Linked DNA regions of Aliamphritea hakodatensis. The protein of the gene in region 1 binds, or shares a complex with, the protein of each later gene. Links are inferred from orthologs where the notes say so. Each region holds a gene or a part of one and is shown on either strand. Other genes may lie near its edges.

Region 1 (6,206 bases):
GCAGTCGATCTGTTCGCAGACAGGTTTGTAGAGTTTGGTCAGCGCTGGCTGGCGAATCAGGTCGTTACGTTCGAACCACATGAACTGTAGCAGCAGGCAGCTCAGTGCCAGGAAGATAATCAGTGCCTGTGAAAGGGTTTTGCCCGGTGGCTGATGTGTCGCCCGGATCATGACCGGTTCTGTCTGTTGAGGGACGAAGTCGCTGTCTTTATCTTCGGTGTCGGGGTGAAGTGCCAGAATGCTGCTGTGCTCAACGGGTGCTGAAGCGGTAACGGGCTGTGGTGCAGGTGCCGGGTCCGTCGCCGTCAGGGGGTTGCTGGCATTGCGTAACAGCTCCTGCAGTTTTTTTTCAGCCGGGTTCAGGTAGCCGTGTTCCTGGTCTCTGGCCTGATAGCTGGTTTGGTGGCGGTGCAGCGCCTGCCGGATTTTCTCGGTCTGCGCGCTTTCATCTGCCGAACGGGTGTCTTTTAAGGGCGCGGCGTGTGTCTGCTGCGGGCTATCCTGAACACCGGCGGTCGCTGTTTTTCCGGACGGCTCAGGTTGTGAAGGCTGTTTGCCCTCTTGTTGTGTACTGGCAGATTGTTGTTTGCGCTCTGGGCCCGGGGGCTGAGAATGGTTTTGTTCGGCAGGGCTTGCCCGATCGTTGTTTGCCGGCGTGTCTGGCTGCGGCTGGACGGATTTGGCTTGCCTTATATGCAGGCTGACCGGCAGTTCTGAAACAGGCGTTGTTGCTGTCGCCAAAGGTTGTTCTGGCGTTGCGGCTTCCTTTTGTCCGGATGAGTCGGTTGTGACTTTTTTGGGGCTGCTGTTAAACAGTGCCTGCACCGGCTGGTCAAGGTCTAGAGGCTGTGGTGTTTCCGGCTGTACAGGTTTGCGGGCCGGAATAAAGGCTTTGGGAATTGCCGGACGCGACGACGGTTTTTCCTGAGCCGGTGCTACAACGGAGGACTGGGTGGCCGGTTCCGGTGTTTTTGCCGGTTTGGGCTCAGGTACTTTGCACAGTTCAGCATTAAATACTTCCAGACAGGTACCGCACCGTACCTTGCCGTGGGCTATTTTTAATTGTCCGGCGGTAACCTGAAAGCGAGCTTTACAGGCCGGACATGCTGTAATCAGGCGCTGCTGCTTCACGGTTTATCGCTTAATTCCGGTAATGCGGATCCAGCCTTCGCGTTCGCTGACCGGGTCCAGAATAAAGTCGTTGCCGTAGGCTGCCCGGATTTCTTCTTCCTGATGGGCCAGTAAGCCGGATAAAACCAGTTGTCCGCCGCTGCGGGTGTGTTTGCTGAGTGTTGGCGCGAGTTCGACCAGCGGACCAGCCAGAATATTGGCAACCAGTACGTCTGCTTCGTGTTCCGGGGTTTGTTCCGGTAAATAAACCTGCATACGGTCTTCGGTCAGGCCGTTACGGTTCAGGTTATCCTTGCTGGCTGTAAGCGCCTGTACGTCGATATCGACAGCGGTAACACGGGTAGCACCCAGCAGCAGAGTTGCAATTCCCAGAATGCCGGAGCCGCAGCCGTAATCGGTGACCTGTTTGTCATTCAGTTCCAGGCCGTCAAGGAATTCCAGGCACAGCGCGGTTGTTGGGTGGGTACCGGTGCCAAATGCCAGGCCCGGATCGAGCATCAGGTTGACTGCCTGTGGGTCAGGCACGTCTTTCCAGCTCGGGCAGACCCATAAGCGTTTGCCAAACTGCATTGGCTGGTAGTTGTCCATCCATTCCCGTTCCCAGTCCTTGTCTTCCAGAATTTCTGTCTTGCAGGTTGGAAATTCGCGGTCAGGAAACTGATCCTTATGTGCCTGCTGCAGAAAGTTCAGGGTTGCGTCCAGATCATGATCGGCTGAAAACAAACCGGTCAGTACTGTGTTGCTCCACAGGGGTGTAGTGCCCAGATCAGGTTCGAAGATTGGCTGGTCGGCCTGATCAGTAAAGGTAACCGCAGCGCAGCCGGCTGCCAGTAAAAGATCTTCGTAAGGTTCGGCGTTCTCAGGGGAAACATCCAGTTTGATCTGCAACCATGGCATGACGGGTCTTCCTGTATTCGGGTAAGCGGTACCGGTAAGCATATAGTATGGGCTTTAACCGTTACAGCTCAGTTACCTGGGGTGATGCGGTGCGCTGACCGTCATTCGGCGGATATCGCCTGGGGAGGTAACCGGGTTAATGCGTAAAACTGCAGGCAGCGGGTGTCCGCTGCCTGCATATACCGGGATCAGTCGAGTCCCAGTTTCTTTTCCAGATAGTGGATGTTAACCCCGCCTTCAGCGAAGTTCGCATCGCGGACAATATCCTGGTGCAGCGGAATGTTGCTCCTGATACCGTCGATCAGCATTTCATCCAGCGCGATTTCCATACGGCGCAGGGCCACTTCACGGGAATCTCCATAGGTGATCAGTTTAGCGATCAGAGAGTCGTAATGTGGTGGTACGCTGTAACCGCTGTACAGGTGAGAGTCTACGCGCACACCAATGCCGCCCGGGGCATGGAAGTGGGTGATCTTACCAGGGCTTGGCATAAAGGTGACCGGATCTTCTGCGTTGATACGGCATTCCACTGAGTGACCTTTCAGCTCGATATCTTCCTGCTTAATGGTCAGTGGCAGGCCAGAAGCAATGCGCAGCTGTTCTTTTACGATATCCACACCGGTTACCATCTCTGATACCGGGTGTTCTACCTGAACACGGGTGTTCATTTCAATGAAGTAGAAACCGCCGTTCTCGTACAGGAATTCGAACGTACCGGCGCCGCGGTAGTTGATTTCCAGACAGGCGTCGACACAGCTCTGCAGTACCTGAGCGCGGGCTTCCGGATCCAGGTGCGGAGCAGGTGCTTCTTCAACTACTTTCTGGTGACGGCGCTGCAAGGAGCAGTCGCGATCGTACAGATGAATTGCATTGCCCTGGCCATCAGACAGAACCTGAACTTCAACGTGACGTGGGTTTTCAAGGAATTTCTCCATGTAAACCGTATCATCACCGAAGGCGGCTTTGGCTTCAGCTTTAGTGACGTAAATAGCATTCAGCAGGTGCGCTTCGTTGTGAACAACACGCATACCGCGACCGCCACCACCGGCAGCAGCCTTGATGATTACCGGATAACCGATACGGCGTCCGATCGCCAGCACTTCTTCGCTGTCTTCCGGCAGTTCGCCGTCAGAACCCGGTACAGTCGGTACGCCGGCTTTCTGCATGGCTTCGATAGCTGATACCTTGTCACCCATCAGGCGAATAGTTTCAGCTTTGGGGCCGATGAATGCAAAACCGCTCTGTTCAGCACGTTCTGCGAAATCAGCGTTTTCTGCCAGGAAGCCGTAACCCGGGTGAATACCGGTAGAGTCGGTGACTTCAGCAGCGGCAATGATAGCCGGAATATTCAGATAGCTTTGCGGTGACGGAGCAGGGCCGATACAAACGGCTTCGTCCGCCAGGCGAACATGCATCAGGTCACGGTCTGCGGTGGAATGGATAGCAACAGTTTTGATGCCCAGTTCCTTGCAGGCCCGCAGGATACGCAAAGCGATCTCGCCACGGTTGGCAATGACTACTTTTTCTAACATATTGTTAAGATCCTGTGGCTGATTTATACGATGGTCACCAGAGGCTGATCGAATTCAACAGGCTGGCCGTCTTCAACCAGAATGGCTTCAACAACACCGGACTTGTCTGCTTCGATCTGGTTCATCATTTTCATTGCTTCTACGATGCAGACAGGGTCGCCAGCCTTAACGGTAGAGCCTACTTCAACGAATGCAGGAGACGTTGGAGACGGAGAGCGGTAAAAAGTACCTACCATTGGCGATTTAAGTGCATTGTCGTTGCTTGGTGCGGCAGCAACCGGCGCAGGCGCGGCGGCAGGTGCAGCAGCAACAGGTGCGGCAGGTGCAACAGCAACAGGTGCAGCAGCAACCGGGGCAGCAACCAGGTTAGAACCGCGGCTGATGCGTACGGATTCTTCACCTTCTTTGATTTCAATTTCGTTGATGTTTGATTCTTCCAGCAACTCGATCAGTTTTTTTACTTTGCGAATATCCATGCTAATGCAGTGCTCTATTTAGTAAATTCAGATGATTAGGGTTTTTCCAGACGGCTGATGGCCGACTGCAGTGCTAATTCGTATCCCTGGGTGCCCAGACCGCAGATAACGCCAACAGCTACATCAGATAGATACGAGTGGCTGCGAAAAGTTTCTCTGGCGTGTACATTCGAAATGTGAATTTCGATGAAGGGAATTGCGACCCCCAGCAGCGCATCACGTAAAGCCACACTGGTGTGGGTGAAAGCCGCCGGGTTAATAATAATGAAGTCTGTCTGTTCGTCGCGGGCCTGGTGAATCTGGTCAATCAGAACGTGTTCAGCATTGCTTTGCAGAGATTCCAGCTGGTGGCCGCTCTGCAGGGCAAGTGACTGTAAACGCACGTTGATGTCCTGGAGTGTGGTGGTACCGTATACCTCAGGTTCCCGGGTGCCGAGAAGGTTAAGGTTGGGACCGTTCAGAACAAGGATTTTAGCCATTAAATTGCCTTAGTGACGCGTTATTCAGACTTCAAAAGCGTTCAGGGTTGGGGTTCCGGACCCCTTAAGACTGGCTAGTGTGCCGGAAAAGAATGGGGCTGTAAACAGTTCCTGTATTTATTGTGTTTTGTCTGCCAGTTTGCAGAAGTTGTCAGTGCTTTCTGTACATTATTTGACTAGTTGACTGGTTCCGGCGGGCAGTTAAGGCCCTGTTTATACAGATAGAGTTAAGCCTCATGCTGTAAATTTCTGACCGGGTGGACAATTTATGCTGCCGACAGCGTTTAGAGGTGCCTGCCGGTTAACGTTAATAAATGTTAAGGAACATTGACCCGGTGTCGGATATCATAGATATTGCGCGCGATAACGCGACTTATTAAGAGGGCTTCAGGATGGAATGGTTACAGCGGACGTGGTTACGTCTGTGGGATAATATGACCGCAGTTACACTGGGTATCAAAGGCGTTGGGGTCGTTATAGCGGCTCTGGTAGTGTATCTGGTTGTCGCGACCGGTGTAGGAATGTACTGGAGCCTTGAGCCTGCCCCGTTCGATGTGCGCTCCGAAGTGACAGAAGATGGTCAGGCACCGGTTGTGGGCACAGCTACCCTGAATGCGCTGGTGGGAATTACCGAAGTGTTGCTCGATAAGCCGGGCGGATACTTATACAACGACCGTATGCCGCCGGGACTCTGGCTGGATAACATTCCCAACTGGGAGTTCGGTGTGCTGGTTCAGGCGCGGGATATGGCCCGGGCATTACGTAAGGATTTCAGCCGTTCTCAGTCCCAGTCCACAGAAGATCCTGATCTGATTGAAGCTGAGCCGCTGCTACATTTTGACAATAACAGCTGGTTGCTGCCTGCGACGGAATCTGAATACCGTAAAGCCGTAAAAGCACTGTTAGGGTACGAGGCGCGTCTGGCACGTAACGATGATGCTGCACAGTTCTATGCCCGTGCGGATAACCTGCGGGGCTGGCTTGCGGATGTATCTACCCGGCTGGGCAGCCTGTCACAGCGTTTAAGTGCCAGTGTCGGGCAGAAGCGTGTGAACACGGATCTGGCCGGAGATAATGAGGCACGTCAGTCGACTGCAGCAGCAGGCGAACTGGAAATCAAAACGCCGTGGATGGAAATCGATGATGTCTTTTATGAGGCCCGCGGTACGTCCTGGGCGCTGATTCATTTGCTGAAAGCTGTGGAGCAGGACTTTGCGCCGGCGCTTGAAAAGAAAAATGCACTGATCAGTCTGCGCCAGATTATCCGTGAACTGGAGGCAACCCAGTCAACAATCTGGAGTCCGGTTATCCTGAACGGTACAGAGTTCGGTTTCCTGTCGAATCACTCACTGGTCATGGCGTCTTATATTTCCCGGGCGAATGCGGCGATCATTGATTTACGTGATTTGTTATCTCAGGGATAACATAACTTCTGTACTCTGTTCTGTGTCACGGTGATGTGCTGCAGAATCGACTATCCTTAAAGCCGGCTTATTTAACAGCCGGCTTTTTTGTTTTGATCTGACGGTAAAATTCTGACTAATTGGTAAGACATTTGCTGCATTTGTCAGTATCATGCCCGGCTAATTAATGTTACCTGTTTGCTGACTGATAAAGCGCGCCAGTTTTTGCCCTGCTTTCGGGTGTCAGTGCGCTTGCCTGTTTGTATCCGGGCGGAACAGGTAACGGCT
Region 2 (4,582 bases), 1.5 Mb from region 1 along the record:
AACGTATTCAGCTGCTTGCGGATTATGCGCCACATCCAGCGTATACTGACAGCCGTGGCGCTCTATGCGCTGCAAGCGGCCGGTCAGCGATGCTGCTGCCAGGCTGGCCGCAAGCTCACCTTCCTCAGGCGACACCCCAAGCAACTGCAGTACTTGGATCACAACTGCCGCATTTGGTTTCGGTAAATTTATATCCGGCAACCCTTTATAACTGACAACATCACCAGTGGCAGACTTCCCCTGCCAGTCCCAGCGGCCGTCAGCGTGTTCAGTCAGCTGAAAATCATCGCCGCGGGCGCACAGTTCAGCGCCAATTTCAGCGGCGTAATCGAGCAGCATTTTCGGCGCATCCGGATCACCGCATACCGCCGGCCGTCCGCTTCGGTATATACCGGCTTTCTCATAACCGATTTTTTCGCGGTCATCACCCAGCCAGTCAATATGATCGACAGCGACCGTTGTAACCACAGAGATATCCGCATCGACAATATTGATTGCATCCAGGCGACCGCCCAGTCCGACTTCCAGCAGCATGACATCCGGCTTGGCATCAGCAAACACAATCAGAGCCGCCAGCGCATTGTATTCAAAGTATGTCAGCGAAGTATCACCGCAGGCCGCATAAATACGTTCGAACGCACTTACCAGCACCTCATCCTGCGCCTGCTGACCGTTCAGCTTGATCCGCTCGTTGTAACGAAGGAAATGAGGCGAAGTAAAGCAACCAACGGTTTTGCCTGCATCACGCAATGCCTGGTCCAGCATCGCAACCGTTGAGCCCTTACCGTTGGTGCCGCCAATAATGACAACCTTCGAGACCGACAGATCCAGATTCAGCCGCTGGTAGACTTCATTAAGCCTTTCAAGACCAAGCTCAATTTCACTGGGATGGGACTGCTCAATCCAGCTCAGCCACTGCGCCAGATCTTTTTTATTTGCTGTTTGCTCAGACATACTCACTGCCATCAGTTACGACCTGAAAACGGTCTGCAATGCTAAAAAACCATTAAAAACAAGAAAGCCGACTTGCTAAGCAAAATCGGCCTTCGAAGTATTCGCCTCTGCAACTTATGCTGCCGGCTTACCCTGCATCATACGCAGAATAGAAGATAAACGGTCGCGCATCTCGCCACGGTTAATAATCATATCAACCTGACCGTGTTCCAGCAGGAACTCACTGCGCTGGAAGCCTTCCGGTAACTTCTCACGTACCGTTTGCTCAATAACCCGCGGACCTGCAAAGCCAACCAGGGCACGGGGTTCACCGATGTTCAGGTCACCCAGCATTGCCAGACTGGCAGATACACCGCCGTATACAGGATCAGTCAGCACAGAAATGTACGGTACGCCTGCATTTTTCAGCTTTTCAAGTGCCGCACTGGTTTTCGCCATCTGCATCAGGGAGAAAAGAGCTTCCTGCATACGCGCACCGCCACTGGCAGCAAAACAGATCAGCGGAATACCCTCTTCCAGCGCCACATTAGCAGCACGCACAAAACGCTCACCAACCACAGCACCCATTGAGCCGCCCATGAAGCGGAACTCAAATGCAACCGCCACAACCGGCAGGCCGTTCACTTCACCGCGCATCGCAACCAGCGCATCTTTCTCACCGGTATCTTTCTGCGCAGCAGCCAGACGGTCTTTATACTTTTTAGAATCTTTAAACTTCAGACGGTCAACCGGTGTCACCTCTGCACCGATTTCCTGACGTCCGTCTTCGTCCAGGAACATTTCCAGACGTGGACGCGCACCAATCCGCATGTGGTGATCACACTTCGGACAAACGCTCAGATTCTTTTCCAGTTCCGGGCGGTACAGTACCGATTCACACTTTGCACACTTCTTCCACAGACCTTCAGGAATGTTGGTACGTTTCTTCTCTGAAGAACGCGCCAGAGAGGGAACAATTTTTTCCAGCCAGTTACTCATTATGACTCCACTAACCGCATTTCTTCAGCGGGCTTATTTATCCATGGCCTGACGCATGCTACCGGTAATTGCAGCCACTGCTTCAGGAATCTTATCTTGCTGATCAGCCAGTTCGGCGATCTTATTAACCAGTACGCTGCCGACGATTACACCGTCAGCAACTTCAGAAATTGCCCGGGCAGACGCATCATCACGGATACCAAAACCCACACCCACCGGCATATCTGTATGCTTGCGGATGATATCCAACCGGCTTGCCACGTCATCAACATCCAGACTGGCAGAACCGGTCACACCTTTAACCGACACGTAATACACATAACCACTGCCCGCGGCACAGATTTTCTCTATGCGGGATTCAACAGTCGTCGGTGCCAGCAGGTAAATGACATCAATGTCTTTAGCCTTCATCAGCGGGCCGAAATCAACCGCTTCTTCTGGTGGCAGATCGACGGTCAGTACGCCGTCGACACCGGCGTCAGAAGCAGCCTGAGCAAATGCCTCATACCCCATTACTTCGATCGGGTTCAGGTACCCCATCAGTACGACCGGAGTGGTCTGATCTGTCTTACGGAATTCAGCTACCACCGCCAGCACATCCAGCAGGCTGGTGTTGTGACTCAAGGCCCGTTCACACGCCAACTGGATAACAGGACCGTCAGCCATCGGGTCAGAGAAGGGCACACCCAGCTCAATAATATCTGCGCCGGACTCTACCATCGCATGCATTAACGGCAGCGTAACACCCGGGGCCGGATCGCCGGCAGTAACGTAAGGAATCAGTGCCTTACGACCTTCTGCCTGCAACTTTTCAAAACAGGAACTTATACGACTCATAATATTCAGTACTCTTTCGCTGTCTGCGTAAACCGCTGTTAAACCTTAATACCATCAATCGCAGCAACGGTATGCATATCTTTATCACCCCGACCTGACAGGTTGACCAGTAAAACCTGATCTTTATCCATCGTCGGTGCCATCTTCATCGCCTGAGCAATTGCGTGGCTGGATTCCAGTGCCGGCATAATGCCTTCAACCAGCGTCAGACGGCGGAAAGCGTCCAGCGCTTCGTCATCGTTGATCGCAGTATATTCAGCACGGCCAATATCCTTAAGATAAGAATGCTCAGGACCGACACCCGGGTAATCCAGACCGGCAGACACTGAGTGCGTGCCAAGGATCTGACCCGCGTCATCTTCCATCAGATAGGTACGGTTACCGTGCAGTACGCCCGGACGTCCGGCAGTCAGTGGCGCAGCATGCTCACCGGTTTCCAGACCGTTACCGCCCGCTTCCACACCCACCATACGCACATCAGCATCTTCAATAAACGGATGGAACAAACCAATGGCATTGGATCCACCGCCAACACAGGCAATCAGCGCATCCGGCAGTTTACCGGCCTGATCAAGACACTGTTTACGGGCTTCACGACCAATAACAGACTGGAAATCACGCACCAGTTTCGGATAAGGATGCGGGCCTGCAGCGGTACCGATAATGTAGAATGTATTATCAACATTGGTTACCCAGTCACGCATGGCTTCGTTCATCGCGTCTTTCAGGGTTTTGGTACCGGAGCTGACCGAAATAACCTCAGCACCCAGCAATTTCATACGGTAGACGTTCATCACCTGACGGCGGACATCTTCCTCACCCATGTAAACCTGGCACTGAAGCCCCAGACGGGCAGCAACTGTGGCACTGGCAACGCCGTGCATACCGGCACCGGTTTCAGCAATGATCCGCGGCTTACCGGTGTGCTTGGCCAGCAACGCCTGACCGATGGTATTGTTCACCTTATGGGCACCGGTATGGTTAAGGTCTTCACGCTTCAGGTAAATCTGCGCGCCGCCCAGCTCACGGGACAAACGCTCCGCATGATACAGTGGCGACGGACGGCCAACATAATGTGCCAGATCGCGGTCAAATTCTTCCTGAAACTTAGGATCAGCCCACAGGGTTTCATAAGTATGTTCAAGATGCTGCAATGCAGCCATCAGGGTCTCAGATACATAACGACCACCGAAGTCACCGAAGTGACCACCCTGATCAGGCATCTGCTTTGCGATTGCAAGTTCAGCTGTAGTTGGCACGTGCCACCTCACTCATAAAGGTATTGATTTTCTCAGGCGACTTTCGCCCCCTGACTCGCTCTACCCCGCCACTGACATCAACCGCAAACGGGCTGACCTGGGTGATAGCACGATAAATATTGGACCCGTCCAGACCACCCGCCAGAATTAAAGGCTTAGGAAGATCTGAAGGTATACGTTGCCAGTCAAAGCTTTCGCCGGTGCCGCCGGGCACCCCTTTGCGATAAGCATCCAGCAGAATTGCCCGGGCCGAGGGGTACTCAGCAGCAGCCAGACTGACATCAATGTCAGCGGACATACGCAGGGCTTTGAAATAAGGACGGCTGAACTGCTCGCAATAGGCGGCGGTTTCTTTGCCATGGAATTGCAGAAGGTCTATCTGAGTCAGTTCAACAACAGCGGCAACATCCTCTGCTGGCGCGTCAACAAAGAGCGCAACCGTGGTAACAAAGGGAGGAAGCTGGCGAATAATCTCCGCCGCAGTTTCAGGACTCACGTAGCGTGGGCTTGGCGCATAAAATACGAACCCCAGCGCATCAGCACCTGCGTCGATG

What was found. The genes of interacting proteins can lie anywhere in the genome.
Region 2: the proteins of accC (region 1) and accD are in contact, whole or in part, in a solved structure (PDB 8UXZ), measured with the Escherichia coli proteins. The link is inferred for Aliamphritea hakodatensis from one-to-one orthologs.

What each region holds. Positions count from the first base shown.
Region 1 is NZ_AP025281.1:1,279,600-1,285,805, forward strand. Bases 1,389-4,314 are described here. They hold accC (acetyl-CoA carboxylase biotin carboxylase subunit), read right to left. Parts: upstream 3,561-4,314; coding sequence 2,217-3,560; downstream 1,389-2,216. Other genes in these bases: prmA (50S ribosomal protein L11 methyltransferase), read right to left, coding at 1,389-2,028; accB (acetyl-CoA carboxylase biotin carboxyl carrier protein), read right to left, coding at 3,584-4,036; aroQ (type II 3-dehydroquinate dehydratase), read right to left, coding at 4,072-4,314. Outside these bases: PCI15_RS05825 (DUF3426 domain-containing protein), read right to left, coding at 1-1,131; more of prmA, read right to left, coding at 1,135-1,388; more of aroQ, read right to left, coding at 4,315-4,515; PCI15_RS05850 (DUF2333 family protein), read left to right, coding at 4,908-5,939. UniProt on the Escherichia coli protein: This protein is a component of the acetyl coenzyme A carboxylase complex; first, biotin carboxylase catalyzes the carboxylation of the carrier protein and then the transcarboxylase transfers the carboxyl group to form malonyl-CoA.
Region 2 is NZ_AP025281.1:2,797,974-2,802,555, forward strand. What follows is about bases 1-2,942. They hold accD (acetyl-CoA carboxylase, carboxyltransferase subunit beta), read right to left. Parts: upstream 1,933-2,942; coding sequence 1,069-1,932; downstream 1-1,068. Other genes in these bases: folC (bifunctional tetrahydrofolate synthase/dihydrofolate synthase), read right to left, coding at 1-954; trpA (tryptophan synthase subunit alpha), read right to left, coding at 1,966-2,769; trpB (tryptophan synthase subunit beta), read right to left, coding at 2,808-2,942. Outside these bases: more of trpB, read right to left, coding at 2,943-3,992; PCI15_RS12965 (phosphoribosylanthranilate isomerase), read right to left, coding at 4,012-4,582.